DNA from 3 places in the Pantoea sp. CFCC18177 genome. Region 1 is predicted to be linked to each of the others. Evidence: predicted binding sites of a transcription regulator. Region 1 holds the regulator's gene; each other region holds the start of a gene.
What was found. The regulator Fur, encoded in region 1, represses iron uptake genes when iron is present. The targets are predictions, from matches to a motif close to ATAATAATGAGAACNACTATCAA.
Positions count from the first base shown of each region.

Region 2: fepD (Fe(3+)-siderophore ABC transporter permease) is a predicted target of Fur. The motif match lies at 7,171-7,193, and genes of this name have one in related genera.
Region 3: fes (enterochelin esterase) is a predicted target of Fur. The motif match lies at 2,425-2,447, and genes of this name have one in related genera.

Region 1 is NZ_JBNBPL010000010.1:54,422-65,045, forward strand. It holds gene kdpE (two-component system response regulator KdpE) at 36-710, shown strand; gene pgm (phosphoglucomutase (alpha-D-glucose-1,6-bisphosphate-dependent)) at 750-2,390, opposite strand; gene seqA (replication initiation negative regulator SeqA) at 2,416-2,955, opposite strand; gene ybfF (esterase) at 3,204-3,968, shown strand; gene ybfE (LexA regulated protein) at 4,137-4,412, shown strand; gene fldA (flavodoxin FldA) at 4,550-5,080, shown strand; gene fur (ferric iron uptake transcriptional regulator) at 5,438-5,887, shown strand; gene ACPUC8_RS12535 (hypothetical protein) at 5,949-6,344, opposite strand; gene glnS (glutamine--tRNA ligase) at 6,705-8,372, opposite strand; gene nagE (N-acetylglucosamine-specific PTS transporter subunit IIBC) at 8,524-10,551, opposite strand.
Region 2 is NZ_JBNBPL010000007.1:96,747-107,370, reverse strand. It holds gene fes (enterochelin esterase) at 1-349, shown strand, start outside; gene ACPUC8_RS09425 (enterobactin synthase subunit F) at 383-4,297, shown strand; gene ACPUC8_RS09420 (ATP-binding cassette domain-containing protein) at 4,361-5,158, opposite strand; gene fepG (iron-enterobactin ABC transporter permease) at 5,155-6,138, opposite strand; gene fepD (Fe(3+)-siderophore ABC transporter permease) at 6,135-7,124, opposite strand; gene entS (enterobactin transporter EntS) at 7,264-8,514, shown strand; gene fepB (Fe2+-enterobactin ABC transporter substrate-binding protein) at 8,509-9,474, opposite strand; gene ACPUC8_RS09395 (isochorismate synthase) at 9,651-10,624, shown strand, end outside.
Region 3 is NZ_JBNBPL010000021.1:14,155-24,778, reverse strand. It holds gene ACPUC8_RS19000 (TonB-dependent siderophore receptor) at 38-2,227, opposite strand; gene fes (enterochelin esterase) at 2,505-3,863, shown strand; gene ACPUC8_RS18990 (MbtH family protein) at 3,856-4,077, shown strand; gene ACPUC8_RS18985 (amino acid adenylation domain-containing protein) at 4,125-10,624, shown strand, end outside.

The DNA.
Region 1 (10,624 bases):
GTGCCGTGTTAACTTTACCTGTGGCAGGAGTCAGCGTGACGACCATCTTGATTGTTGAAGATGAAAAGGAGATCCGCCGTTTCGTGCGCCTGGCGCTGGAGAGCGAGGGCCTGAAAATTGTGGAAGCGGAGCAATTACAGCGTGGACTGATTGAAGCCGCGACGCGCAAGCCGGACCTGGTGATCCTCGATCTTGGTCTGCCCGATGGGGATGGCAATGACTTTATCCGCGAAGTGCGCCAGTGGAGCAGCATGCCGGTGATTGTGCTGTCTGCACGCAGTGATGAGCAGGATAAAATTGATGCGCTGGATGCGGGTGCCGATGACTATCTGACCAAACCGTTTGGCATTGGTGAATTGCTGGCGCGCGTGCGGGTTGCATTGCGTCGTCATCAAAGCAGCCAACCTGAACCGGTAGTGAAATTTGGCGAAGTGAGTGTGGATCTGGCAGCACGGCGTGTGCTGCGCAATGAAAAGGAGATTCATCTGACGCCAACAGAGTTTCGCTTGCTGAGTTTATTAGTGAATAACGCGGGCAAAGTGCTGACGCAGCGGCAACTGCTGAATCAGGTGTGGGGGCCAAATGCGGTGGAGCACAGCCATTATCTGCGCATCTATATGGGTCATCTGCGCCAAAAGCTGGAATCGAACCCGACCCAACCCAGCCATTTGATCACTGAAACCGGAATCGGTTACCGCTTCATGCCATAAAAAAAGGCCGCTTAGCGGCCTTTTCATTTCTGTCAGTCATTACGCGTTTTTCAGCACTTCACTGACAATCTCCACCGCTTCTTTCTCGATCTGCTGGCGATGCTCAGCGCCGAGGAAGCTTTCACAGTAGATTTTGTAGGCATCTTCAGTGCCTGACGGACGTGCGGCAAACCAGCCGTTTTCCGTCATCACTTTCAGGCCGCCAATGGATGCACCGTTACCCGGCGCAGCCGTCAGACGTGCAGTGATCGGATCGCCTGCCAGCGTGTCCGCGCTGACCATCTCAGGTGACAGCTTAGACAGTGCCGCTTTCTGCGCTGAAGTCGCAGGCGCCTGAAGACGGTTATAGCTTGGCGCACCAAAGCGCTCTGCCAGCTCGTCATAGTGCTGCTGCGGATTCTTACCGGTCACGGCCGTAATTTCTGCCGCCAGCAGGCACAGAATGATGCCGTCTTTATCGGTTGACCAGGCGGAGCCATCGAAGCGCAGGAAGGAAGCACCCGCACTCTCTTCGCCACCGAAACCGAAGCTGCCATCAAACAGGCCATCAACAAACCATTTGAAGCCAACCGGCACTTCAACCAGTTTGCGACCGATGTCGTTTACCACGCGGTCAATCATCGCGCTGGACACCAGGGTTTTACCCACTGCCACATCTTTGCCCCATTGCGGGCGATGCTGGAACAGGTAGTTGATCGCGACAGCCAGATAGTGGTTAGGATTCATCAGGCCAGCAGGCGTGACGATACCGTGGCGGTCATAATCCGGGTCGTTGCCAAATGCCAAATCAAACTTATCTTTGTATGCCAGCAGACCAGCCATCGCACACTCTGACGAACAGTCCATGCGCACCACGCCATCTTTATCCAGATGCATAAAGCGGAAGGTCTGATCGACAGCATCGTTAACAATGGTCAAATCCAGCTTGTAATGCTCAGCAATGCGCTGCCAGTAGGCAATGCCCGAACCACCGAGTGGATCAACGCCAATTTTCAGGCCTGCTTTCTGGATAGCCGGGAAATCGATAACCTGAGCCAGCCCTTCAACGTAAGGTTGAATCAGATCCTGCTCCACGATATGACCACTCGCCCATGCCTGATCCAGCGGCAGACGCTTCACATCTTTCAACTCGCCTTTGATCAGTTGGTTAGCCCGATCTTCCACCACTTTGGTGACATTGGTATCAGCCGGTCCACCGTTTGGTGGGTTGTACTTGATGCCACCGTCTTCTGGCGGGTTATGTGAAGGCGTGATCACGATACCATCGGCCTGCGCGCCACCACGCTTGTTGTGCTCAAGAATGGCATTGGAGATCGCAGGCGTTGGCGTGTAGCCATTCTCTTGCTGCACAATGACGTCCACGCCGTTGGCCGCCAGCACTTCCAGCACCGACAAAATTGCCGGTTCAGACAGTGCGTGGGTATCTTTACCCACGTAGCAAGGACCGGTGATGCCATTCTTTTTGCGCTCTTCAGCGATCGCTTGCGCAATCGCCAGAATGTGCACTTCGTTGAAGCTGTGACGTCCCGCGCTGCCGCGGTGGCCGGAGGTGCCAAATTTCACCGCATGGTCCGGGTTCGCCGCATCTGGCTTCAGGACGTAATACTGCGAGGTTAATTGTGCAACGTTAATCAAATCGCTCTGCTGGGCGGGTTGCCCGGCACGGGGGTGATTGGCCATTGGCGCTTCTCCCTGACGCTTCGGTTTAAATGGTGCCGCGAACTTTCTCTGTCAGTTCCTGAGGGAACTGCATAGCCAGCATGATGTGTTCAACCATGCTGCATTTGCGACCTGTATTGGTATTGGTGATCACCCAGTACGGCGTGCCGGGAACATGCTTCGGCTTAGTATGGGTGCCATTTTGCAACAGCGTGTGCTCATCACCCGCAAAGTAAACGCGCGTGCGGCCCTGCAGCGAGGCAGTAGCATCAGCAAAAGCTGCCGGATCAAGACGATAGAGCGTTGACAGTACCAGCATAAAGCGATTAACCGCCTTATTCTGCTCAGCATACTCATCGGAAAGCAGCAGTTCACGCACGGCACGCACGCGATCCTGAGGACGCGCGTCGTTACGCGCAGGCTGCGCTTCCTTGACTGTCGCACTGGCGGCAGGTGCGGCGGGCGCACTCTGGCCTGCAGTGAACTTCAGCATGCGGCGCAAAATATCGGAGGCGCTTTCACCAATGTGCTGCGTGTGGCTGGCAATATAACGGTAGAGTTCTTCGTCAACTTCAATCGTTTTCATCTTATTCCGTACAATTCTGGCAAATGACAGAACCACGCATTGTTGCAACGGCCTTAGCAAAATCCAGTCGTGCAAAATGTGAGCGGGCTCTAACATAAGGATTATAAAGTTAAATCCGTAGCAGCCGATAGCGCTGGCATCGTTTCAGGGCAAAAGTCGGAATATGCCCTAATGCCTGGCCGGCTGGCTCCTGGACAGGTGAATCCATGATAACCTATGCCAAGGTCACAACCGTAAGAACTTTAGCCATGATTTTGAACGCCCGTCTGCAAACTGAACAATCTTCGCCTGATGCCACACCGATTCTGTTAATTCATGGCCTTTTTGGCAGCCTCGATAACCTGGGTGTACTGGCACGCGGAGTGCGCGATGCACGCCCAACGCTGCAAGTTGATGTGCGTAACCATGGGTTATCCGAACGCAGCGAGATCATGAATTATGCCGCGATGGCGCAAGACATCGTTGACACACTGGATGCTCACCAGATTGAACGTGCCAGCGTGATTGGCCATTCGATGGGCGGAAAGATCGCCATGGCATTGAGTGCCGTGGCACCGGAACGCATCGAGAAGATGGTGTTGATCGATATCGCCCCGGTTGATTACCAAACGCGCCGTCACGATGAAATCTTTGCCGCGATTCGTGCCGTGACCGCCGCAGGCGTGACGCGTCGGAGTGAAGCCGCAGAAGTGATGCGCCAGTACATCAACGAAGAGGGAGTCATTCAGTTCATCCTGAAATCGTTTGCCGAGGGGGAATGGCGCTTTAATGTCCCTGTCCTGTGGGATAACTACACCACGATTTCTGGTTGGGAAGCCATCCCTGCCTGGCCCCACCCGGCACTGTTTATTCGTGGTGGTGATTCGCCTTATCTGGACAATCAGCATCGCGATGCGCTGCTGCGTCAGTTCCCGCAGGCCCATGCACATGTGATCAGCGGTGCCGGTCACTGGGTGCACGCGGAAAAACCTGATGCGGTTTTGCGCGCGGTTCGTCGCTTTTTTAACCTGTAAAAGCAAAAGCTTGCTGTTAGCGGTTTAGGGTTGGCGTCACGGATGGCGCTGGAGTATGATGTCGCGCTAAAAATTTGCCGCGGATGATTTTTTCGCCGCGGTCGGGCCGATAATGTATAAATCGCGCAGCGCCTTTCCGCCGTTCGCGCCCACTCAGTTTCACAAATCATGGCAAAAGAACAGACAGACCGTACCACGCTCGATCTTTTTGCAGACGAGCGGCGTCCCGGTCGACCAAAAACCAGTCTGCTGACGCGTGACGAACAGTTACGTATCAACAAACGTAACCAGCTCAAGCGCGATAAAGTGCGTGGGCTGCGTCGTGTTGAGCTAAAGATGTCCAGCGAAGCTGTTGACGCACTTAACACCTTGGCCGATCAACAAAACATCAGTCGCAGCGAATTGATTGAACAAATGCTGCTGGCGCAACTCAAACTGTCTTAGCGTGTGCAGACCGCACACAGGAACACAAAGTTAAGGCTTTACACGTTCCGCGCTTTTCACTGGTCTGCTATCATTCGCTTAAATGTGCAGTCAACTGACTTACTTTCACAATCAGGATTTAAGAGGTTATCTAACCCATGGCAATCGTAGGCATTTTCTTCGGCAGCGATACCGGCAACACTGAAAACATTGCAAAAATGATCCAGAAACAACTGGGTAAAGATGTCGCCGAAGTGCATGACATTGCCAAGAGCACCAAAGAAGATCTCGCAGCGTTCGATATCCTGCTGCTGGGCATTCCGACCTGGTATTACGGCGAAGCACAGTGTGACTGGGATGATTTCTTCCCAACCCTGGAAGAGATTGATTTCAATGGCAAACTGGTTGCGCTGTTTGGTTGTGGTGACCAGGAAGATTATGCTGAGTACTTCTGCGACGCAATGGGCACCATTCGTGACATTATTGAACCAAACGGTGCCGTTATTGTTGGGCACTGGCCAACGGAAGGTTATCACTTCGAAGCTTCGAAGGGCCTGGCAGACGACAAACACTTCCTGGGTCTGGCGATTGACGAAGACCGTCAGCCTGAACTGACCAACGAACGTGTTGATGCATGGGTTAAGCAGATTTTCGATGAGCTGCAACTAAAAGAGATCATCGAAGCCTGATCCCCTTCCCTACCCGATGTGAGCGGTGTCTCACATCGGAACAAAGGAATCTCCTATGAAAATAATAGCGACGGTTTTTTAACTTTTCCCCGCAAATCTGTAGAATACCCGCAATGGTCATCCGCTTATTCCTCGCTCTTTAGAATGAGGCTGAGTGAAATGGAAACCCAAACCACTACGTTTCTCAATGGCATAAGCGATGTTTATCCTTACAGCTTTTGTTGATTTTACGCGACGCCTTGGTTTTCATTTCACTGCTTGGGTTCTATAATGAGACGCAAATGAGAATATGCGTGACCTAAACATTCAAGGCCTTTGAGCCGTAAGTGACTCGCAAAGTAACAGGACAATATCCGCATGACTGACAACAACTCCGCATTGAAGAAGGCTGGCCTGAAAGTCACTCTCCCAAGATTGAAAATTTTGGAAGTGCTTCAGGGACCAGGACCAGAGTCCCACCATGTCAGTGCGGAAGATTTGTACAAGCGCCTGATTGATATGGGCGAAGAGATTGGTCTGGCAACGGTATATCGCGTTCTTAACCAGTTTGATGACGCAGGTATCGTCACCCGTCATAACTTCGAAGGCGGTAAATCCGTATTCGAACTTACCCAGCAACATCACCACGATCATTTGATCTGCCTGGATTGTGGCAAAGTGATTGAATTTAGCGACGAATCAATTGAAACGCGTCAGCGTGAAATTGCGACTCGCCATGGCATTAAACTCAGCAACCACAGCCTGTACCTTTATGGTCACTGTGCGCTGGGAGACTGCCGCGAAGACGACACGCTCCACGACAAGTAATGACGTGTGCTATGCAATATAAAAAAACCGGTGCTCGTCACCGGTTTTTTTATGCCTGCAATCAGGCAACAAAGGTTTCGTGGAGATAGCGCCAGCGTGGAATGGTGGTGCTGCAGTCCAACACCGCCAGCGAAATGCGGGTCTGGTTAGTCCCGTTCATCATCTGTAATTCACGATACTGAATGGTAATCTCATTGCTTTGCTGAGAAATGATGGCATGTTCGCTGGTGGCGATTCGCATCCCCTCACGCTGACCGTGCAACTGACGAAACAGTGTTTCAGTCGCGTTCAGGTCCAGTTCTTTGCCATGTGGTGTGACCATTTTGAATTCTGGATGAAAGTGCGACAGAAGCAGTTCCATGCTGTCATCGCTGCCCTCTGCTTGATTGAAAATACGTTCAATCAGCTGATGCAAAACCACCACACTGTGTTTAGCTTCCAACGCGAGACTTGTCATTTTTTTTCCTTTGATAACCCGCAGAGCCCTGTCTGAGAGCGGATAGCCTACCTGAAAAAAAGTTTTTGACACTCGCTAATGGGTTAATTTTACTAAAGTCAGAATTGTCGCAATAACAGCCAACAAGCAGATTTCACGGCCCGCAGCATAAATGGTTGCAGGAGGTGAATTACAGGCAATAAAAAAGGGCGATTGCTCGCCCTTAGATGATCATATTGTGCTATACCCGTCATACTTCAAGCCGCAGGTGCGTTGGCTGCCTTCATTCACCCCAGTCACATACTGGTGTATGCTCCCGGGGATTCGTTCAGTTGCCGCCTTCCTGCAACGCGAATTATTTTGGGTATATCGCAAACATGATTACTCGCCGATTTTGGCAAAGGTATCACGTAGCCCGACAGTGCGGTTGAACACCAGTTTACCCGGCTGCGAATAGACGCTATCCGCACAGAAATAGCCTTCACGTTCAAACTGATACGGCGCAGTTACCGAAGCAGTACGCAAACCAGACTCGACAAAGCCCTGTTTGATTTCCAGTGAATTCGGGTTAATGGTGGTCAGGAAGTCCTCTGCCGCTGCCGGATTTGGCACGCTGAACAGACGATCATAAAGACGGAACTCAGCAGGCAGCGCGTGAATCGCTGACACCCAATGAATCACCCCTTTCACCTTGCGACCATCTGCAGGATCTTTGCTCAGCGTGTCGACATCACAGGTTGCATAGATGCAGGTGATGTTACCCTCTTCATCTTTTGCCACACGCTCAGCGCGGATCACATAAGCATTACGCAGACGCACTTCTTTACCCAGCACCAGACGCTTGTACTGCTTGTTGGCTTCTTCGCGGAAGTCAGCACGATCGATCCACACTTCGCGGCTGAACGACACTTCGCGGGTTCCCATCTCCGGCTTATTCGGATGATTAGGCATAGTCAGCGTTTCTTCATGGCCTGCTGGCAGATTCTCGATCACCACTTTCAGTGGATCAAGAACCGCCATGGCACGTGGTGCGTTCTCATTGAGATCGTCACGAATGCAAGATTCCAGCGAGGCCATCTCAACGATGTTGTCCTGCTTGGTGACACCGATACGACGACAGAATTCGCGAATGGACGCAGCGCTGTAGCCACGGCGGCGCAGACCTGAAACGGTCAGCATGCGTGGGTCATCCCAGCCTTCAACCACTTTCTCGGTAACCAGTTGCGTCAGCTTACGCTTCGACATCACCGCATATTCCAGATTCAGGCGCGAGAATTCGTACTGACGCGGATGCTGAGGAATGGTGATGTTGTCCAGTACCCAGTCGTACAAACGACGGTTGTCCTGGAACTCCAGGGTGCAGAGCGAGTGCGTAATGCCTTCGATGGCATCAGAGATGCAGTGAGTAAAGTCGTACATCGGGTAGATGCACCACTTATCACCGGTCTGGTGGTGGTCGGCAAACTTAATGCGATACAACACCGGATCGCGCATCACGATAAAGCTGGACGCCATGTCGATTTTTGCGCGCAGGCAAGCTTTACCCTCTTCGAAGCCGCCATCACGCATTTTCTGGAACAGCGCTAAGTTCTCTTCCACGCTGCGATCGCGATACGGGCTGTTTTTACCCGGTGCGGTCAGCGTGCCGCGGTATTCACGGATCTCATCCGCTGACAGTTCGTCAACGTAAGCCAGACCTTTATTGATCAGCTCAACCGCGTAGTTAAACAATTGGTCAAAGTAGTCTGAGGAGTAACGAATGTCTCCGCTCCAGTCAAAGCCCAGCCATTGCACATCACGCTTGATGGATTCAACGAACTCCAGGTCCTCTTTAACCGGGTTAGTGTCGTCAAAACGCAGGTTGCACTGTCCTTGATAATCTTGCGCGATACCAAAGTTCAGGCAGATAGATTTCGCATGGCCAATATGCAGGTAACCATTGGGCTCAGGCGGGAAACGGGTATGCACACTGCTGTGCTTACCGCTCGCCAAATCTTCGTCGATAATCTGACGAATAAAGTTCGTTGGGCGGGCTTCAGCCTCACTCATCTCAAAATCCTCAAAACAATAGCGGGTGATTTGTACCACGAAGTAACGGAGTATGATCCACAAAGCGCAGGAGGGAAACAACCGTTTGTTGGTCGTTTTAAAACAAAAAAGGCAGGAATTGCTTCCTGCCTTCTGGCTAAATCACAAGGACTTAGTTTTTCACTTCATACAATGGCGTTACGCCCGCGACAACAGAACCGCTTGCCAGCAGATTCAGACCGGCGAAATCATCGCTGTTGCTCACGACTACCGGACTGATCATTGAGCGTGCATTGGCGTTGAGGAAGTCCAGATCCATTTCCAGAATCGGCTGACCCGCCGTCACCGTTGCGCCCTCCTCCACCAAACGTGTGAAGCCTTTGCCTTCCAGCGCGACGGTATCCAGACCCATGTGCACCACGATTTCGACACCATTCGCTGCTTCCAGACAGAAGGCGTGGTTAGTATTGAAGATTTTCACCACGGTACCGGCAATCGGTGCCACGACAGTTTTATCGGTTGGCTTGATGGCCAGGCCGTCACCCACGGCTTTGCTGGCGAAGGCTTCATCTGGCACTGCATCCAGCGCAACGATTTCACCACTTACCGGCGCAACCAGCGTGGCAATCACGGCTTTCTCGCTATTAAGCACCGCCTGAGGTTTAGCCGCAACCGGAGCTGCTGCTGCAGCAGGCGCCGCAGTGGCCGCTACCGGGCCTTTACTCAGCACGGTTTTCATCGCGCTGGCGATGCTTTCTGCCTGCGTACCGACAATCACCTGCACACTCTGTTTGTTCAGACGAATCACACCGGAAGCGCCCAGACGTTTCGCTACACCTTCATTGACCTGTGCTGAATCTTTCACGTTCAGACGCAGACGGGTGATGCAGGCATCGATGTTGGTCAGGTTTTCAGAACCGCCAACGGCAGCAATATAGCGACGCGCCAGTGATTCGGTTTGGCTCTCGCCGCTACCGCTGTGATCAACGTTCACATCGTAGCCATCGGTTTCATCGCCCGCAGAGAGTTCACGGCCTGGCGTCATCAGATTGAATTTCTGGATAGTGAAGCGGAACACCACATAATAGATGGCGAAGAACACCAGACCTTGTGGGATCAGCATCCACCAGTTAACCGCCAGCGGATTTCGGGTGGAGAGCACCATATCCACCAGCCCGGCACTGAAGCCGAAGCCGGCGATCCAATGCATACTTGCCGCGATAAACACGGAAATACCGGTCAACACCGCATGGATGACATACAGCACCGGTGCCACGAACATGAAGGAGAATTCCAGCGGTTCAGTGATACCGGTGAAGAAGGCAGCAAAAGCCGCCGCCAGCATGATACCGCCGACTTTGGCGCGGTTTTCTGGACGCGCACAGTGGTAGATCGCCAGCGCAGCGCCCGGCAGACCAAACATCATAATCGGGAAGAAGCCTGCCTGATAACGACCGGTGATTCCTGGGATACCGGTACCATTGGCAATAGATTGCGCACCACCGAGGAACTTAGGAATGTCGTTAATACCGGCCACGTCAAACCAGAACACCGAGTTCAGGGCGTGGTGCAGACCCACCGGAATCAGCAAGCGGTTAAAGAAGGCGTACACGCCCGCACCGACAGAACCCAGTTTCTGGATGTGTTCACCGAAGTTCACCAGTCCACCAAAGATGATCGGCCAGACATACATCAGAATGAAGGCGACGACGATCATCAGGAAGGAGACCAGAATCGGCACTAAGCGGCGTCCGCTAAAGAACGACAGCGCTTTTGGCAGCTCAACGTGGCTAAAGCGGTTGTACACTTCAGCGGAGAGAATGCCGACCAGGATACCTACGAACTGGTTATTGATTTTACCGAAGGCAGCAGGAACTTGCTCCACCGGCATTTTCTGAATCATTGCCACCGCAGCAGGTGAACAGAGCGTGGTCACCACCAGGAAGCCGACAAAGCCGGTTAACGCGGCTGCACCATCTTTATCTTTGGACATACCGTAAGCCACACCAATGGCAAACAGCACAGACATGTTTTCGATAATGGCGGAACCGGATTTGATCAACAGTGCCGCCAGCGCATTGCCTGCACCCCAGCTGTCTGGATCGATCCAATACCCCACACCCATCAAGATTGCCGCTGCCGGCAGCGTCGCTACCGGCACCATTAGCGCGCGGCCGACCTTTTGCAGATATCCTAAAATACTCACCTTATTCTCCCCCTATGAGACTGGCGTTTGCCGTGGCGTGGGTTGATTTTATTATCCCGACGCCCGG
Region 2 (10,624 bases), on a different contig from region 1:
AAGCTTCGGTGGGCTGGCATCGGTTTTCGCCGCCCTGCATTTCCCGGAGACTTTCGGCAACGCGCTGAGCCTCTCCGGGTCGTTCTGGTGGCCGGAACGTGGCAATCCGCACGGCTGGCTGTTACAGGCATTAGATGGCGGCTTAGCGCCTCAATACCCGCTGCGTTTCTGGCTGGAAGCCGGCAAACGAGAAGGCCTGATTCTGCAAGCCAATCAACAATTAGAACAACAACTTACTGCTGCCGGTTACCAGGTGAATTACCAACCGGTTGAGGGTGGTCACGACGCGCTATGTTGGCGCGGTGGGCTGCTCGACGGTCTGCAAGCTCTGTGGCGCAATCCGACTTAAATTTCCTCACTTAGGACGCAAACCGGAGCAACGATGTCTGAATCTCTGATGAACAAAACCATGACTGACCAACACACTCTGCCGCTGGTGGCGGCACAGCCCGGCATCTGGATTGCCGATCAGCTGACCCAACACCACAACGCCTATGCCGTGGCGCACTTTGTTGAATTACAGGGTGCGATTAACAGCGCCTTGTTAGCACAAGCCATCGTGGCAGGCATGCAGGAAGCCGATACGCTCAACATGGCGTTTGGTGAAGTCGAGGGGGAAGCACTGCAATGGGCACAGCCGCAAACGTTCAGCGCACCGCAGATTGTGGATTTGCGCGATGAAGCCGATGCTGCCGCCAAAGCCCGCGCATTAATGCGTGAAGATATGAACGGTGATTTACGCGTGTTGAGCGGGGCTAAACTGTGGCATCACTGCCTTTATCGCATTGGCGATCAGCACTGGTTCTGGTATCAGCGCTACCATCATTTGGTGGTGGATGGTTTCAGCTTTACCGCCATCACGCGCCGCATTGCCAACCTCTACAGCGCCGCCGTTCAGCAACAGGATGCCGAACCCACCCCGTTTATTCCGTTTAGCGAAGTGGTGGAAGAGTATCAGCGCTATCAGGAATCCTCATCCTTCACGCGTGACCGCGATTTCTGGCGGGAAAAAGGGGCCGCACTGCCCTCACCCGCTTCCCTGTCGCCGTTACCACTGGCCGGGCAAAGCGCCACCACCGATATCCTGCGTCATAGCGTCACGCTCGATCGCGCCACGTTTCAGACCTTGATCAACCAGCATCCGCAATCCAGCGCCGCTGATTTAGCCTTTGCCCTGGTTGCGCTGTGGCTCGCGCGACTCAGTGGTCAGAACGACTTCGCCGCCGGCTTCATCTTTATGCGACGCATTGGTTCTGCCGCACTGTGCGCTACGGGCCCGGTGATCAATGTGCTGCCGATGGCGGTGCACTACGATCCCACTCAACCGATCTCTGCGCTGGCAGCGCAGCTGGCGGGTGAAGTGAAGAAAATGCGCCGCCACCAGCGCTATGATGCCGAACAGGTACAGCGTGACCTCGGCCGATTGGGCGATGGCGATCCGCTGTACGGCCCAGTGATCAACCTCAAGATGTTTGATTACCAACTCGATTTTGCCGGCGTTGAGGGGATAACGCATCAGTTGGCCTCTGGCCCGGTACGCGATCTGGAGATCGCTATCTATATCAGTGAACAGGGTGAACTGACGCTGGAGCTGCTGGCCAATGCGCAACGTTACAGCGAATCCACGCTGCACCGTCATACCAGCCGCTTTGACCTGCTGCTGAAGCAGCTTGCCGAGCAACCGCAGCGCCCGTTGGGTGAACTTGATCTGCTGACCGTCGAAGAACATGCGCAAATTGCTGGCATCAACCAGACGGCACATCCTGTCCCCGCAGAAACCCTGGCTTCGTTGCTGGCACAACAGGTTGAGCGCACGCCGGATGCACCGGCGTTGGCGGATGCCGTGCATCAACTTAGCTACCGCGAAATGCAGCAGCAACTGTTCGCGCTGGCAGACGATCTGCGTGCCGCCGGTGTACAGCGCGGCGATATCGTGGCGGTGGCACTGCCGCGTTCGGTGCAGCTTTCATTGGCGCTTCAGGCAATTGTTTCGCTGGGTGCGGCCTATCTGCCACTTGATACCGGCTATCCTGACGAACGTTTACAGCTGATGCTGGAAGACGCCGCACCGAAAACCTTGATCACCTCAGCGGAACTCAGCGCACGTTTCCAGGCCATCGCCACGGTTAACCAGCTGCATTTTGATGCGCTCTACGCCCACACGGATGCTCCGCAACCTGCCAGTGCGCCGACACCGCAGGATGGGGCTTACATCATCTACACCTCCGGTTCAACGGGCCGTCCAAAAGGCGTACTGGTGGGGCATGAGGCCATCGTCAATCGCCTGTTGTGGATGCAGGATTGCTACCCGCTGCAAGCCGACGACGTAGTGCTACAGAAAACGCCGAGTAGCTTTGATGTCTCCGTATGGGAGTTCTTCTGGCCGCTGCTGGTCGGCGCGCAGTTGGTGATGGCTCCGCCGGAGGCGCACCGCGATCCTGAAGCGCTGCAGCAACTGTTTGCCCGCTACAAAGTCACCACCACGCATTTCGTACCCTCGATGCTGACGGCCTTTGTCGCGGCCCTGGATACACCGGCCGCCATCGCCTGCTGCACCAGCTTGCGTAATGTTTTCTGCAGTGGTGAAGCCCTGCCGACCGATCTGTCACGCGAGTGGGAAAAGCTGACGCATGTACCGCTGCACAACCTGTATGGCCCAACCGAAGCAGCGGTGGATGTCAGCTGGTATCCGGCCTTTGGTGAGGCGCTGGCGGCAGTAGAAGGTGCCAGCGTGCCAATTGGTTTCCCGGTGTGGAATACCGGATTGCGTATTCTCGACGCACGCATGCAGCCAGTGCCACCGGGTGTCGCCGGTGATCTTTACCTCACTGGCGTGCAGTTAGCGCATGGCTATCTCGGCCGTCCAGACCTGACAGCCAGCCGCTTTATCGCCGATCCTTTTGCCACAGGTGAGCGTATGTACCTCACTGGCGATGTTGCTCGCTGGCTGGATAACGGCGCGGTGGAATACCTCGGCCGCAGCGATGATCAGCTGAAGATTCGCGGTCAGCGCATCGAACTTAATGAAATCGACTATGTGTTGAGTGCTCAGCCCGGCATTGAGCAGGCGGTGACGCATGCCGTGGTGTTGGGCGGCAGCGCGGCGCAAGGCGGTGATGCGCGTCAGTTGGTGGGGTATGTGATTGCGGCGCAGCCTGTTGATGGTGAAGCACTGCGTGAGGCGTTGGCGCAACGTCTGCCCGCCCATATGGTGCCGGTGGCGATTGTGCAGCTGGATGCCTTCCCGCTCAGCAGCAACGGAAAACTGGATCGCAAAGCGCTGCCGTTACCGCAAAATGCGGCAGAGAGCGTGGGACGCGAACCGCATGCCGGATTAGAAACCCAGTTGGCGCAAGCCTTCTGCCAGCTGCTGGCACGCGATAGCGTCAGCGCGCAGGATGATTTCTTTGCCCTGGGCGGACACTCATTGCTGGCCATGCGCCTGGCCGCACAGCTGCGCCGTGAACTGCAACAGCCGGTATCGGTGGGGCAGATTATGGTGGCCTCAACCGTAGAGAAACTGGCGCGTTTGCTCAGCGATGCGCATTCGCATCAGCAGGCGGGTTTTGAAGCCGTGCTGCCACTGCGTCAGAGCAACGGACCAACGCTGTTCTGTTTCCATCCGGCATCCGGCTTTGCCTGGCAGTTTAGTATTCTGCAACGCTATCTTGATCAGCGCTGGTCGCTGGTGGGGATTCAGTCACCGGATACCGAAAGCCCGTTGAACCAGAGCGCGCATCTCGACGACGTATGTGAAGCCCACCTGCGCACGCTTCGTGAGGTGCAACCGCACGGACCTTACTATTTCCTGGGCTATTCTCTGGGCGGAACCCTGGCACAAGGCATCGCTGCACGTCTTGAAGCAGCGGGCGAAGAGGTGGCCTTCCTCGGCCTGCTCGACACCTGGCCGCCGGAAACGCAGAACTGGGATGAAAAACGCGGCGAAAATGTGCTTGATCCGGCCGTGCTGGACGAGGTGAATCGCGAGCGTGAGCAGTTTATTGCGGCACAGCGCCATCAGGCTGGGGAAGAGATGCGCGCGATGTTCGATACCATCGAAGCCAACTACGCCAGTTCAGTTCGCCTGCTGGCGACTGCGCGCAGTGCCCGTTTCAACGGTCGTGCCACGCTGTTCCTGGCTGAAAAAACGCAGCAGCCAGGCCAGGATGCACGTCGCGCCTGGGCACCGTATGTGGGTGAACTCGACGTATGGCCAATGGATTGTGCGCATGTGGAGATTATTTCGCCGCAGATGTTTGAGCAGATCGGGCCATTGTTACAGCGGATTTTGGCGTAATTGGCACCAGGTGCGCATCAATGCGCACCCTACATCGTAGGGGCGGCATTGATGCCGCCCTGATTACCTGCCCCGCCCCAGCGGCACAATCATCGGCGTATGCGCCACCGGATCGTCCACAATCACGCAGCGCAAACCATACACCTGCTCAATCAATGCGGGTGTGACAATCTCCGCTGGCTTACCTTCGGCGATAATCTTGCCGTGGCGCATGGCGATCAAATGCGTGGCATAACGACAGGCGTGGTTCAGGTCGTGTAACACCACCACCAGCGTACGACCATGCTGCTGATTCAACTCCTGCATCAACTCCAGCAGCTCGATCTGATGGGTGATATCCAGCCAGGTGGTCGGCTCATCGAGCAGCAGCAGTGGCGTCTGCTGTGCCAGCACCATGGCAATCCACACACGCTGGCGCTGCCCACCGGATAAGGTATCCACCGGCTGCAGCGCCAGATCGGCGACGCCGGTGGCGCGCATCGCCTGCTGTACCGCCTCTTCATCTTCAGTCCGCCAGCGACCAAACAGCGGTTGGTGCGGATAGCGTCCACGCGCCACCAACTCCGTCACACTGATGCCCGCAGGCGCATTGGAACTCTGCGGCAGCAGCCCCAGCCGACGAGCCACCTCTTTGGTGGGGTAGCGCGCAATCGCCTCACCGTCTAAATACACTTCGCCTTTTAGCGGAGCATTGAGACGGCTTAACGTACGTAATAACGTCGATTTACCACAGGCATTGGGGCCGATAATCACCGTCAGCTCCCCTTCCGGGATCGCCACCGACAAATTTTCCGCCACCACTTTTTTGTCATAACCGAGCGTCAGGCCTTCGCCATACAGACGTGAAGGAATATCAATCATTGGCGTCGCGCCTCCCGCACCAGTAACGCAATCAGATAGAGTCCACCCAGGCTGACGGTGATCACGCCAACCGGTAATTGATAAGGCAGGAACAGATGCTGTGCGGCAAAATCTGCGGCAATCAGCAGCAATGCCCCACACAGTGATGCCAGCAGCAAAGCCCCTTTCTCACCGCCGCCCAGTCGGCGCGCAATCTGCGGAGCCAGTAACGCGACGAAGGAGATCGGCCCCACCAGCGCCGTTGACGCTGCCGTCAACACCACGCCAATCAGCATCAACCACATGCGGCTGCGCTCTACGGGCACGCCGAGGGCGCTGGCCGTGTCATCGCCCATTTCTAGCAGGCGCATCCGCCGCGTCAGCAACGCCATCAACAACAGAGACAACAACAGCACCGCAATCACCGGCGGGGTTTTTGCCCAGGTGATGCCGTTCAGCGATCCTGCGCTCCATAAACCGGCACTCAGCGCCGATTCCAGTGAGGCACTGATAATAAGCCAGGCATTGAGCGCCATCAGTAACGCGCGCACGCTAATGCCAACAATAATCAGGCGGAAGGTTTCAACACCGTTGCGCCAGGCAAACAGGTACACCAGCGCCGCGGTTCCAACCCCGCCCACCAGCGCGGCGCCGGTCATGGCCGCGATGCCCTGATTGAACAGCACCAATGCCACCAATACGCCGCTGTAGGCACCCGTGTTAAAGCCAAGAATATCCGGGCTACCAAGGGGATTGCGCAGTAAAGACTGGAAAATGGCGCCGCTCACGCCGAGGGCCGCGCCAATCAGCAACGCCATCATTACGCGCGGCAGACGCCACTCCAGCACAATCAGCTTAACGTTGCTGGCTCCCTCGCCCAGCAGCACCTGCCAGAACTGTTCTGCGCCAATCGGTAATGCGCCACGCGTCATCGCCAGATAAGCCAGCAGCAAGCAGGTCAACGTCAGCCACGTGGTGTGCAGCAGAACACGGCGTGTCATAAGCCACCTCGCCCGAGTTGACGACGCACCAGCACAATCAGGACGGGAGCGCCCAGCATCGCGGTGACAATTGAGACACGCAGTTCACCTGCAACCAGCAGGCGGCCCAGAATATCCGCCGCCAGCAGCAGAATCGGGGTGATGATCGCGGTGGCCGGCAGCATCCAGCGGTGATCGTTACCCACCAGCCAGCGTGCAAAATGCGGTGTCATCAGACCGATAAAAGCAATCGGGCCCACCGCTGCCGTTGCCGCTCCACACAGGAGGGCGATCGCCAGCAACCCCAGCAGCTGCGTACGTGCCACGCGCGTTCCGAGCGCCGTTGCCATATCGCCGCCCATGCTCAAACTGTTCAGCGCCTGCGACAGGCAAAACGCTATCACGCTTCCGATGAGCACCGCCGGAAACAAGGTGCGCAGCACCTCAAAGTTGCGAATATCCAGTGAGCCGCTGTGCCAGAAACGCAGATGGTCATAAATATCAGGATTGAGGAGCGACAGGCCCGATGTCAGGCCATCCAGCACCGCGCCCAGCGCCACGCCGGCTAACGTCAGGCGCACTGGGTTGACGCGGCCACCGCCAATCGCACCGGTCATCGCCACCAGCAGCGAGGCCAGTAACGCGCCGGCAAACGCAAATCCGAGCCAGTCGAGCGGCGAATCGGCGCCAAACAGCGCAATGCCAATCACCACGGCAAATCCGGCACCGGCATTCACCCCAAGAATGCCGGGATCGGCCAATGGATTACGCGTCAGACTTTGCATTAAAGCCCCCGCCAACCCCAGCGCTACCCCAGCGAGTAGCCCGGCCAGCGTTCGCGGCAAGCGCGCGTCGCGCACAATCACACACTCTGCGCTGTTACAGCTGGAGGTCAGCGAATGATAGACATCGGCAAGCGGTATTGATTTGGCACCCAGCATTAAGCTGAGCGCGATGAGGAGCATGAGCAGAATCCCTGAGCCTGCTAATGCATGGAACTGGCGCATCGTTCTAAACCTTCACTGTTCAACGTCGTCGCATGCGCAACGCAATTTGATAATGGTTATCGTTATTACTCGCGTTCGCCTATGTTACCATGACTCGCCTCGCGGACGATGAGGAAAATTGGTGCAAAAAGGCGAACATATGAACAAATCCTCCCACTTTATCGATCTCTCCTTGCTGAAAACCCATGCGGCATTTCGCGCGGTGTTTATCGCTCGATTTATCTCGATTGTTGCATTGGGGATGCTGGCCGTCGCAGTGCCGGTGCAAATTCAGCACATGACGCAATCACCGTTGCTGGTGGGATTAGCGGTGACGCTGGCCGCCTCGGGCATGTTTATCGGTCTGTTAACCGGTGGCGTGCTCGCCGATCGTTACGAACGTAAAAAGCTGATACTGATTGCCCGTTCAACCTGCGGTTTAGGTTTCATCGCACTGGCGATAAATGCCGCGCTGCCGCAGCCGTCGCTGATGGCGGTTTATCTGCTGGGATTCTGGGATGGCTTCTTCGGCGCCATTGGCGTCACCGCCCTGCTGGCAGCGACGCCCGCGCTGGTGGGTCGCGAAAACATTATGCAGGCTGGGGCGACCACCATGTTGACGGTCCGCTTTGGTTCGATTCTCTCGCCTGCGATTGCTGGACTGGTGATCGCGCACGGTGGCGTGGTGTGGAACTACGGCTTGGCCGCGTTCGGCACACTGTTAACCGTGCTGACGCTGCTAAAGCTGCCGCAGTTAGCGCCACCGCCACAGCCGCGTGAACATCCGTTGAAATCACTCGCCGCAGGCATACAGTTCCTGTTTGCCAGCCCGATAGTCGGCATGGTGGCATTGATTGGTGCGCTGGTGACCCTCGCCAGCGCAATACGCGTGCTCTATCCAGCATTGGCTCCACACTGGTCAGTAAGCGCCAACCAACTTGGTATGCTCTATGCCGCCGTGCCCCTCGGAGCCGCGATTGGCGCGTTGACCAGTGGCAAACTCAAGCATGCCGCCCGACCGGGACAGCTGGTGCTGGGGAGTGCAGTGGCGGCGTTTATTGCCCTGGGATTATTCAGCCTGATGCCCAACTTACTGCTGGCGCTGCTGTGTCTGGTGGCCTTTGGCTATTTCAGTGCCATCAATAGTCTGGTGCAGTACGCGATGATCCAGGTGCTGACGCCAGACCACTTACTGGGCCGTATTAACGGACTGTGGACGGCGCAAAACGTCACCGGTGATGCGATTGGCGCGGCAATGATTGGTGCGATGGGATCATGGTTACTGCCACCCCAGGCTGCCGCAGTGTTTGGTTTTGCGGCAGCACTGCTGGGCATCATGATGTGGTGGGTGATGGGGCGTCTGCGCCGTTACCACGCGCCAGCCCCGGAGCTGGCGCAACCCTCATCATGATTTAACGAACAGTTTTTCCAGACGCGCCAGCAGATTGCTGGCGCTGTAGTAATCCAGACGGAACGAATCGACACCCAGCGGGAAGACCTGTTTCTGCGTCACCGCTGAATTTTGCGCCAGGAACGGATTACTCAGCACTGACTGCGTGGTTTTCTCGTCAGCGGCGAACAGCAGGAACGTCTTGCCCGTCAGACCGCTGCCCACGTTTTCGCCCGACAACTGAATGATGTCTTTACGCTGGCCCATGCTGTGGCCCTGTTGAACGGAGGCAGGCGGTTCGGCGAGGGTGAAACCCAGCTGCTCTAACAACTTGCCCTGCGCCGATTCTGCGGTCCATACGTTGACGGCACGACCATCGCCGTTCCACACCATCGCAGAGACCGGTTGCGGCGGCAACGTGATGGCTTTCTTTAAGGCCGCTTCACGGTCGTCAAACGCCTTAACACGCTGTGCGGCCTGAGCTTCATGACCGGTCGCCTGGCCAAGCAGCGTCACCACATCCTGCCAACTTTTGTCGTCGTAATTGACCACCAGGGTTGGCGCGATAGCGGAAAGCTGGCTGGCAAGTTTGATCGCCGAGTCGTTGCCGGTCGCGCTGACCAGAATCAGATCCGGCGCTTCAGCCGCCACGGCTTCGGCACTGGGTTCACCAATATAGAGACGTTTAAGATGGCGCTGTTTCGCCACATCGCCCCACTGGCGGAAAAAGCCCTGATCGTCAGCAAGACGGCTGTTGGGAGCGGTCGCGCCGGAAGCAATAACCGGTGCATCAATCGCCAGCAATGAACCCGTCAAAGTGACGCTGGTGGACACAATGCGCTGCGGTGCTTTGCTGATGGTCACGGGACCATTCGCTCCCTGAAGGGTACGCGGCCAGCCCTGCTCGGCCTGTGCCAATCCGCTAAACGCCTGGAAAACAAAAATCAGGGCCGAGAGGCCCCATAAACCGCATTTATTCATAAGTTTTGGTCCACTTTTTAGCATATTGCCCTGGGTGACGTTAGCGTCCGATTACGCCGAAACACGCTGGAAATCCCGCGAATGGATTGACTCTTTTGCCCAATCGACGTAGGTTACAGGCCCATAATAAAAATGATAATCATTCTTAATAATCTTATCATTTATAGGTGAAAATTATGGTGGAATCATCCATGTTTGAAAATGCCTTATTGAAGGATTTTTCCGCGTTATGCCGTGGGTTCCTTTTTACCTCGCCCTGGCGCAGCCTCGCAACGCAGGGGTGTTATACCACCATCACTGCATCCGTTGCTGATGCGGCGCTGTTGCAGGGGGATTTTCAACAACAGTTGCGGCAGCATTTCGCGGCGGCTAAAAAACAGGGGATTAACAATCCGATTTTGGTCGGCGCGATCCCGTTTGATGTCAGCCAACCCGCTGCGCTGTTTATCCCTGAGTCTTACCAGACGTTTAACCGCGCCGATCTGCAAAATGCCTTACCCTCAGCCGTGAGTGAACTGCCACAGGTGCGTCGCCGTATGGCAGTACCCGACCACGATGTCTTCACCCAAATGGTGGCGGATGCCGTGTCGGCAACTCAGCGTGGTGACCTTGATAAAGTGGTGCTGTCGCGTTTGATGGATATCGTCACCGAACAACCGGTCGATACTGCCGCACTGATGCAGCGCGTGATTGCCCAGAACCCCAACAGCTATCACTTCCATCTGCCGCTGCCGCAAGGCGGAGCACTGGTGGGCGCCAGCCCAGAACTGATGCTGCGTAAACAGGGGCGTGATTTTAGCTCATGTCCACTGGCGGGTTCTGCTCGCCGTCATCATGACGATAGCCAGCAAGATCGTGCGGCGGGCAATACGCTGATGGACTCTGGCAAAGATCGTCACGAACACAAGCTGGTCACAGATGCGATGCGTGACACACTGCAGCCGCGTAGCCGACTGCTATCGGTGCCGACCGTGCCCTCCCTGATCACCACCGCGACCTTGTGGCACCTCGCAACGCAAATCGACGGCGAAGTGCAGGATGAGCATGAAAACGCCCTGTCGCTAGCCTGCTTGTTGCACCCAACACCAGCATTGAGCGGCTTCCCACACCAACGTGCCCAACAGCTGATTCAGCAGTTGGAACCTTTCGA
Region 3 (10,624 bases), on a different contig from region 1:
ATAACATGGGGCGCACCAACATGCGCCCCAACTTTCTTTACCAGCTGTAGCTGACAGAAGCCACTATCGAACGACCACTGCCATAGAAACAGGCACTGGTGTTGCTGCACGACGCCACGTAATGTTTATCCGCCACATTATTGACATTGAGCTGCAGGGTGGTGCCTCGCAGTGAATTCGCCGCTTCACCCAACTCATACTTCGCCATCACGTCATACAAAGTGTAATGAGGCACTTTGTCCTGCCCCACTGAATCAGCCCATGCGGTGCCGGTGTAACGTACACCGCTGCCCAGCGTCAGGCCGTTAAGCGCGCCGTCGAGGAAGCTATAGCTTCCCCACGCCGAAGCGGCATGGCGGGGAATACTGGCTGGCGTTTTACCCACCTGCGCAGCGGTATTGCTCTGTTTGGTTTCGGCATCCGTAAAGGTATAGGCGGCCATCACCTTGATTTCTGGCGTAATCTGCGCGTGCGCCTCGGTTTCGATACCCTGCGACTTCACCTTACCAATCTGCTCGTTGTAGCCCAACTCGCTGTTGTAAGAGGTGATGTTTTTCTGGGTGATATCGAACGCAGAGACAGTAAACACCGCATCCCAGCCTACAGGTTGATATTTAACACCAATCTCCGTCTGTTCACCGGTGGTCGGTGCAAACGGATCGCTGCCCGGTGCGCCAGTGCTCAGGTTGGGTTCGAACGAGGTGCTGTAGCTGATGTACGGCGACAAACCGTTATCGAAGGCATAAAGCAAGCCCGCGCGGCCGGTAAACTTGCTGTCGTTCTGTTGCGTGTTGGTGTTCTCAATACGGTCCTGAGTTCGCACTTCCGCCCAGTCCTGGCGCCCTGACAGCAGCAGGTTCCAGTTATCCCATTCCAGCTGATCCTGTAAATAGACGCCGACTTGATCGAGCTTCTTGCGCGTGCTGGTATTCAGCGCCAGATCGCTCTCATTAATCGTCACGCTGGTGGGATTGGCCCAGTCGAGGATGTATTGATCGCCGCTGTCACGCCACAGCTTGTTATCCACATCGCTCCATTTGTAATCCAGCCCGCCTAGCACCGTGTGCGCAATACTGCCGGTATCAAAGGTGGCTTTGACCTGGTTATCGATGCCCAATTCCTTGGACTTGATCTTGTCATGTTGCGGACGACGGTTGATCTGGTGATCGCTGCCATCCACGTCCCAGGTGTAGACCAGATATTTGTACGACTCGTCCATGTTGCTGTAACGCAGGTTCTGCGTGAAGCTGATGTTATCGTTGAAGTTATGTTCGAAAATATAGCCGACTGACGTCTGCTCACGCTTCGCTTCATTAAAGCTCGGATCGCTCACGTTGAAGTCGTAAGGAATGTATCCCGCGCTGGTGTTGAACAGCGTACCGTTGGCTGGGAGGAAATTACGATAGCCCGCTTTTGGCTCATTCTGGTACATGGTTAACAGCGTGAAGCTGGTGTCAGCATTCGGCAACCACGTCAATGCTGGGGCAATCGCCATACGCTGCTGCTTGTTATCTTTCACGAACTCATGCTTGGTGCTGGCGATACCATTGAGTCGATAAAACAGCGTGTTGTCATCATTCAGCTTGCCACCGAAATCAAACGCCGCCTCGCCCAGATGCTGATTCCCGGTGCTGAGTTGAACTTTGTGGATGCTCTGCGCGGTAGGACGTTTGCTGGTCATGGCAATCACACCGCCGGGATTAACCTGGCCATACAGCACGGAAGCCGGGCCGTGAATCATCTCCACACGTTCCAGCAACCAGGGATCGATCTGCCCTGCGGCACCCTGTTGCCCAGACAGTCCGTAACTTAATCCATCGAGAAATTTTGGTGCATAGCGGAAGCCGCGCGCGATGATCTCATCGTTACGGTTGGAATTACCGCGATAGTTGGTCAGCACTCCGCTGGTGTAGCTCAGCGCATCAGCCACTGAGGCAGCGGCCTGGTCGTCCATCTGCTCACGGGTAATCACCGAGATCGATTGCGGCGTTTTACGCAGTGGCGTGGAGGTTTTCGTCCCTGCACTGCTCTCCTTCGCCACATAACCCTGCATGGGAGAGGTGACGCTCTCACGTGCTTCTGCATTAACGGTAATCGTCTCTTCAGCCGCCAGACTGTTAAAAGCAGGCGCCACTAACAGAATTGAGGCCAGTGATAAGTGAAGCCGCGAAAGTCTAAACGGAAGTGCCACAGGAGGTATTGCTGATTTTCTTGCTTTTACGGACATAGTTGCCATCTCTATTTCAAACTACCTTGTCGATGAAATAATTCGTCCAGCCAGGCTCGTGCACGCGAACATGCCTTAACGAATTGAAATATTACTGTCATAAGAAAATATCGGCCCTAAATCCCCCCGTGACGCACTTCACAAAATAACTTACTGAAATCCAGGAGATTTATTGACCGCGAAAAATCATATTGCAAATGTAAATCGTTATCAATAGCATTTGCATTACGTTTGTTAATGTAAAGTCTTTGAAGAAAATGTGGAGATAGATTTCAGGATGTTTCGATCTGACGCGGAATTAAGGGCGGAAAAGTGGTTCCCGACGGGGACAGTTGCCACCTGGTTAGAGCAGCCCCATTTGGGCCACGAAAGCTGGTGGGACAGGGTGCGGACGGCGGGAACACCGGTTATCGAGCGTGATGGAACCGGCACAACCACCATGCACTTTTTCTGGCGCGACCCGCAGGGGCATTCCGCATTATCGTCTACCCGGCGTGTTTATATCGATATAAATGGCGTCACCGATCACCACAGCCAGATGCCCGAATCCCTGGCGCGCATCGGCGATAGCAATGTCTGGCACTGGTCTACCGCCATCGAATCCGACTGGCGCGGCAGCTACAGTTTGATCCCCGCGGGTGATGACCATCTGCCACCGCTGTTTTGCGGCGATGATGAAACCTGTCGCGTGTTGCAGCGTAAGTGGTGGATTTCGCTGATGCCGCTGGCGATCCCTGACATCCTTAATGCTTCACCGCCCTTTCTCAGCAGCCGCCGTTTTGCCCTGAGCAACGCGCAGATGCCAGATGCGCCAGACCAATCCGCCTGGCAGTTACTGGATGCCGGCTTAGCCGACACCTGGCCGGATTCTCTGCAAACGCTGCAGTGGCACAGTGCCCTGCTCAACGTCACGCGCAATGTCTGGCTTTACACCACTGGACACAGTGACGAGGCAGAGCAACGCCCGTTGGTGATCCTGCTGGATGGTCAAAACTGGGTCTATGGCCAACCGATTTTCAGCGCTCTCGATCAGGTCACGGCGGCGGGTGAACTGCCGCCTGCCTGCTGGTTATTCATTGATGTGATTGATAGCCAGCACCGCGAAGTGGAACTGCCGTGCAATGAAACCTTCTGGCAAGCCATGCAACAGGAATTACTGCCCCTGGCGCGCCAGCATGCCACCTTCAGCAATGAGGGCAACCGCACCGTTGTTGCGGGGCAAAGTTATGGTGGATTAGCGGCGCTGTACGCTGGCCTGCACTGGCCACAGCGTTTTGGTCGCGTGCTGACGCAATCAGGATCGTTCTGGTGGCCGCATCTGCAATACATCCGCGATTACGCCAACCGGGAGCAGCACGCGCCCGGACTCCTGCTGCAACGCCTGCAAAACAACCAACTTCCCGGCGGTAAGCTGACAATTTTTCAGGAAGTGGGTGACCGTGAGGCAGACATGCTTTACGTCAATCAACAAATTCGTCCGGCGCTGGAAGCGGCTGGACATACCCTCTCTTTCCGCCGCTATGCCGGTGGACACGATGCGCTGTGCTGGCGCGGGGGCCTGATCGATGGCTGCCGTTGGTTACTGGCCGATTTTCTTTCCTCTGATGCAACCTCTGAAGGTGAACACCATGTCTGAACAACAAAATCCGTTTGATAACGATGCCCTGGATTTCCTCGTGCTGTTGAATGACCGCCAGCAATACAGCCTGTGGCCCGCCTTTGCGCCCGTTCCAGCAGGCTGGTGCTGCGTCACCGGGCCATTGGCACGATCCGCCGCCATCGAATACGTAGAAACACACTGGCTGGATATGCGGCCCACGACGCAGCAGACGTCATCCACCGCGCACTAATTTTTCTTATTTTCTTTTTTTTGATTTTTTAAGACAGGAACTGTCCTTTGGCATCGTTAATCACGCATTCAACAGCGTACCCCTTGGTGGCGGCGCAGCCCGGCATCTGGATCGCTGACACTATTGCGCAGCAGCGCAATCAATTCACAGTGGCGCACTACAGTGTGTTGCACGGCGCCATCAACCGCGCGGCCCTCGACAGCGCGATCCGCCAAACCATGATGGAAGCCGATACCGTGCAGGCCCGCTTTGGTCTGGATGAAAATGGCGACCCTGCACAGTGGTTTACCGCTTCAACGGAGATCATCCCCGAGTGGCATGATTTCAGCCAACGCGCTGATGCCAGCAGCCAGGCACACAAACTGATGCAGGCCGATGTGAGTGCGGATTTACCCGCCGACGGCGAAAAACCGCTCTGCCGTCATGTCTTGATGCGCCTCGGTGATGGCAGTTGGTGGTGGTATCAGCGCTACCACCATCTACAGGTTGACGGCTTCAGTTTTGAAGCCCTGGCACAGCGTGTCGCGGCTATCTATGCCGCACTGTGTCGCGGAGAATCGCCTGCACCCTCACCCTTTACGCCCTTTACTGGCGTGATTGAGGAGTACCAGCAGTGGCAGGACTCAGCGGCGTTTCAACGTTCAGCCAGCCACTGGCAAAGCTATACCGCCGATCTGCCGACCAGCATCACACTCTCAAATGAGAGCACCGACAATCCCGGTGATCGTCCTATTAGTTGCCAGGTGACGCTACCGCATTTAGCCACGTTACGCCAGCAGCCCGCCCTGTACGAATGCAGTGAAGGCGATGTGGTGAGCGCCGTGTTAGTGGCTTATCTGGCCCGGATCAGTGACAGCCCACGCCTGTCGATTGGTTTCCCGTTTATGCGCCGCATGGGGTCAGCTGCAATTACCGCGCTTGGCCCGGTGGTGAACGTGCTGCCGCTGATCTTTGACCTGTCTGACACCACCGACCTCGCCGCACTGGTGCAGCAGGTACAGGGCGAAATCCGCAAAGCGCGTCGCCATCAGCGCTATGAAGCGGAACAACTGCGCCGTGATTTGGGGTTAGTCGGCAGCAGTCAGCACCTGTACGGACCGGTGATCAACGTCAAGGTCTATCATGATGACCTGCAGTTTGATGGTATTGCGGCGACAACCCATACGCTGGCAATGGGACCGGTGGATGATATCGAATTTGAGGTGGGTTTCCGCGATGGCGCGCTACAACTGACGCTGGTGGCTAATCCATTACGCTATGACGCGATTGCGTTACAGCGTCACGCCGATCGTATCCGTCATCTGATTGCGCAGTTCGCTGCGCAGCCTGGCATCACGCTGGCCGAACTCTCGTTGATTGCGCCAGATGAACAGGCCGATATCCAGCGCTGGTCTACCGGTCCCGTGATAACGCCGCCTGACGGCGTCACCACGATTATCGATATACTGCTGGCGCGTGCCGCGCAGAGCGGCGAACTCGCTGCAGTGGTGTGTGGTGAGCACAGCCTGAGCTATCGCCAGTTGCGCGACAGGGCCATGCAACTGGCACACCTGCTGATTGCGCGTGGCTTGGGTGCCGATGACGTGGTGGCGATAGGCATCCCTCGCTCGGTCGATTCGCTGGTCGCCATCTTCGGGGTGCTGGCTAGCGGTGCGGCTTATATGCCGCTGGATCTCGACTATCCACGTGAACGCCTGGCACTGATGTGTGAAGATGCCCAACCCGCTCTGCTGCTCACGCACTCCGTGACATTGTCACAGATGCCGACACTGCCACATCTCTGTATTGATGCGCTGGATGCGGAACTCGCCAACCAATCGGTTGAGCGCCCTGCAACGCAACTGTGTGGCGATGACCTCGCCTACATGATCTACACCTCAGGCTCCACCGGCCGCCCGAAAGGGGTGATGAGCACCCATCAGGGTCTGCTCAATCTGTTCTTATCCCATCGCGAGCATCTGTTTGGCCCGGCGATTGATCGCTTCCATGCCACCAGCCCGCGCCGTATGCGGGCAGGCCACACCGCGTCGTTCTCATTTGACTCCTCCTGGGAGCCGCTGTTCTGCATGTTGATGGGGTGCGAACTCAATATCTTTGACGAAGAGCTGCGCCGCGATGCCTGGGGACTGATTCAACAGATGAACGCCGTGCCGGTCGATCTGTTGGACATCACCCCATCGTTCTTCTCACAGATGATCGACAGCGGCCTGATGGATGTTGAAAACCATCGTCCCTCGTTTGTGATGATTGGGGGTGAAGCGGCCACGCCAACGCTGTGGAAGCTAATGCAGAATCAGCAGCAGATGGAGATTCACAACTATTACGGACCTTCTGAATACACCATTGATACCTTGGGTGCCAGCGTCCTGGCCGCACAGCAACCGGTGATTGGCCGTCCGGTAGGCAACACCCAGGTCTATCTGCTCGACAGCCAACTGCGCCAGGTGCCGGTGGGCTGCGTGGGCGAGCTATATATTGCCGGAACCGGTATCGCACGCGGCTATTTGCGTCGTCCCGACCTCACCAGCGGACGCTTTGTGGCTAATCCCTTCCTCAACGGCGAAGTGATGTATCGAAGCGGTGATCTGATGCGCTGGCGCCAGGACGGACAGCTGGCGTTTATTGGCCGTGTCGACCACCAGATCAAAGTGCGCGGTTTCCGCGTGGAGTTGGGTGAAGTTGAAAACGCCCTGGTCGCTTTGCCTGAAGTCAGCACAGCGGTGGTGATCGCCGAAAGCATCGGTACTACACATCGCCTGATCGGCTACTGCTCGGTGCAGGATGAGGCACTGCGAGCTGACGCTCAACTGAGCGCCCGCTTGCTGGCACAGCTCGCCTCGCAGCTGCCCGATTACATGGTGCCAGCCGTGCTAATGGTACTGGAAGATCTGCCACTTAACGTCAATGGTAAGATCGATCGCCAGGCGCTGCCTAAACCGCAACAGGCGCAAACCGCCATCAGCCGCGCCGCCAGCACGCCGCAGGAAGCCCTGATTTGTCAGGCGATAGCCGGGTTATTGGGGCTGGAGAGCGTCGGCGCAGAGGATGACTTCTTTGCACTCGGTGGTGACAGTATCTCCGCGATGGGATTGAGCACGGCCGCGCGCCGCGCCGGTTATTTGCTGCGTCCACGAGAAATCTTCGCAGAACGCACGGCCGCGCGCATGGCTGCAGGGTTACAGCCGCTGTCGCAGCACAACCAGCAGGCGCGCGTTGCGCAGCAAGGCGCGGTGGGTGGTCTGCCCATCCTGCACTGGTTCAATGCGCAGGCTGGCATCAACGCGCGCTTTGCCCATGGTGTGCTGCTGTCCGTGCCCGCCCAGCTGCAACTCTCCCAGCTAGAACAGCTGATCGAACAGTTGGCGACAGCGCATCCGGCGCTTAACGCCTTTACCCGCGATGAGCAGTTAGTGGTGGGGGAATGGCTGCCGACGCGCCCTGCTCGCTGCCGCGCTATTGAAGTCGAAGAGCGCGACATTGCCGCCGAACGGGCTTTTAACGGTGATGCTGCGCGCCTCGATCCCGCCGCAGGGACCGTGTTGCAGGCCACGTTACTGCAGCAGGGTGGTGCCAGTTGTGGTCTGGTGTTGACGTTGCACCATCTGGTGGTGGATGGCGTTTCCTGGCGCGTGCTGCTGGATGAATTACAGCAGGCCGGTGATGCGCTGTTAAGCGGTGCGCCCATCGCGTTGCCGCCAGAAGAGACATCGCTGCATGACTGGTCAGCCACTCTGCTTGCCAATCTTTCCGCGCGCGCCAGCGAGCTACCCTTCTGGCAAAACATGCTGACCCCGCCACTGCCTGTTTTGGGTGAGCGCGCCTTAGCCCCCACCGATCGTGCGTTGCATCAGCGCACGTTGCTGGATGCGAAAACCGCTCACGCCCTGCTCAACACGCTGCCGCAGCAGTACCGCGCCACCAGCGAAGAGCTGCTGCTGACGCTGCTGTCACTGGCGTTACGTCAGATGAACGGCAGCGCAGCGCAACGACTGACGCTGGAATCACATGGTCGCGCAGAGTTGCACGATCATCAGGATCTGGCTCGCACTGTGGGTTGGTTAACCGCAGAGTTCCCGCTGCTGATTGCGCTGCCCGCCGCCGCGCCCTTAAACGAAAGCGTGCGCGCGGTGAAAGCCGCTCTGCGATCGGTGCCCGACCGGGGAATCGGTTATGGTCAGCTTCGCTGGCTTGATGCACATCGTGGGGTCACTCTGGCGAAACTGGCCGCAGATCATGCACCGCAGGTGTTATTTAACTTCTTAGGCCGATTCACGCAAGGAAACGGAAACTGGCAACCACAGCGCACCGCACAGCAGTTCCGCGATAGCTTTGCGATGATTCAGGATGCCTCACTGCCATTGCAACATGCACTGGAACTCAACGTATTTGTCGATGAGCAGCAGTTGGCTCTCAACTGGAGCTGGGCCGACGGCGTGTTGCATGCCGATCAGATTCAGCAACTGCATCAGGCCATGGCAAAGGGTGCTATGCAGTTGAGTCACTTCGCCGAGCAGCAGCCGCTGCAAGCGGCTAATACGCAAGTGGCAGCCGACATCAATCTGGTGGGCGTGGATGACCAGGCATTGCAACAACTGCACGCGCAGCACGGTGCTTTTAGCCACGCACTGCCGCTGCTGCCGTTGCAGAAAGGCTTGCTGTTCCATGCACAAACCACTTCATCCGCTGGCAGTTACAACTCATTGACACGTCTGACACTGAGCGGCGATCTCTCTGCTGAAAGCGTGCAGCGGGCACTGAACCAGGTCCTGCTGCGCCACCCGCAGTTGGCCGCCCGCTTTGACAGCGAAATCTGCCTGCAACCGCTGCAGTTGCTGCCAGAGGGTGAACTCACCTGGCCGCTTACGGTGCTCGACACCGACGATATCGAGCAGGCTGAACGGCAAATGCTGGCACAGGATCTGTTTCATCAGCCGGTGATGCTACAGGCGACGCTGATTGCCCATCGCCATGAAGAACGCTGGACGCTGCTGCTCAATGCCCATCATCTGGTGGTTGATGGCTGGTCAACTCCGGTGATCCTCAACGATCTGCTGTGCGCACTGTGTCAACAACCTCTGCCAGCGCATCGCACCCACTACGCGGATATCGTGCGCCAACTCAGCCAGCGTAATGAGCAAGAGGCGCGCAAGCAGTGGCAGGATTGCCTGCGCGATGTGCGCCCGACCTTGATCTATCCCAACGCCTCAGATAGTCCGGTGTTGGAAAAACGTCTGTTGCTGGATAGCGCGCTGGAACGCGAACTGCACGCCCTGTGCCGCACTCGTGGGCTAACGCTCAATACGCTGATGCAAGGCGTGTGGGGCATGATGCTGTCGATTGCCAGCGGTCAACAGGATGTGGTGTTTGGTGCGCCGGTTTCCGGTCGTTTCGGGCAAATCGATGGCATTGATGAGCATGTGGGGCTGTTCAGCAATACGCTGCCGGTGCGGGTGCGTTTCGATCACCAGCGACCGCTGCTGGAACAGCTGGCAGAGCACCAATCGCAGCAAATCCAGCTGATTGAGCAAGACTGCCTCGGTCTGGCGGAAATCCAACAGCTGGCGGGACAAGGCACGCTATTTGACACCCTGCTGGTGGTGGAAAACTACCCCGACAACCTTGGTTTGTTCGATGCCAATGCCCGCGTGCGCTGCGAAAGCATTCACAACCGGGGATACACGCATTACCCCCTGACGCTGCTGGTGTTGCCCGGTGATCAGCTCACGCTGCTGCTGGAGTATCGCGACTGCGTATCCGATGCCGAACGGCTGGCGGAACGCTTACTGCTGTTGTTGCAACAGTTGGTCACCACGCCCGATCTCCCGCTGGCACAGTGGAAGCTGCAAACCCTTGCCGAACAGTCCTTGCTGCAATGGGTCAACAACACTGGGGTTCAGTTGGAAAATGAAACCCTGCAACAGGCAATTGCACAGCAGGCCGCCCGCACACCGGATGCGCTGGCGCTGTGTGATGTCGAACATCAACTGAGCTATCGTGAAATGCAGCGCCAGGCCAGCCTGTTGGCCGATCGCTTAATTGAAGCGGGCGTGATGCCGGGCGATATCGTTGCCGTGGCGCTGCCGCGTTCCGTGCGCCTCAGCATTGCCCTCACCGCCATCTTGCAGGCGGGTGCCGCATGGCTGCCACTCGACATTGGTTATCCCGATGAACGACTGTCCTACATGGTTGAAGATGCACGTCCGTGGGTGGTGATCACTGAATCTGCGCTGGAAAGCCGTTTCGCCACCTTTGGTACGCTAATGATGTTCGATGGCCTGGCGAGTGAGCAGCTTATCGCGCGTCATGCCCAACCGAAGCCAGATGCCCATCGCCCGGCCTACGTGCTTTACACCTCCGGTTCCACCGGCAGGCCGAAAGGTGTGGTGGTCAACCAACGCGCCATCATCAACCGCCTGCGCTGGATGCAAGCCAGCTATCCGCTGCGCAGTGACGACGTGGTGTTGCAGAAAACCCCGTGCAGTTTTGATGTCTCGGTGTGGGAGTTCTTCTGGCCACTGATGACCGGTGCACAGCTGATGATGGCCCC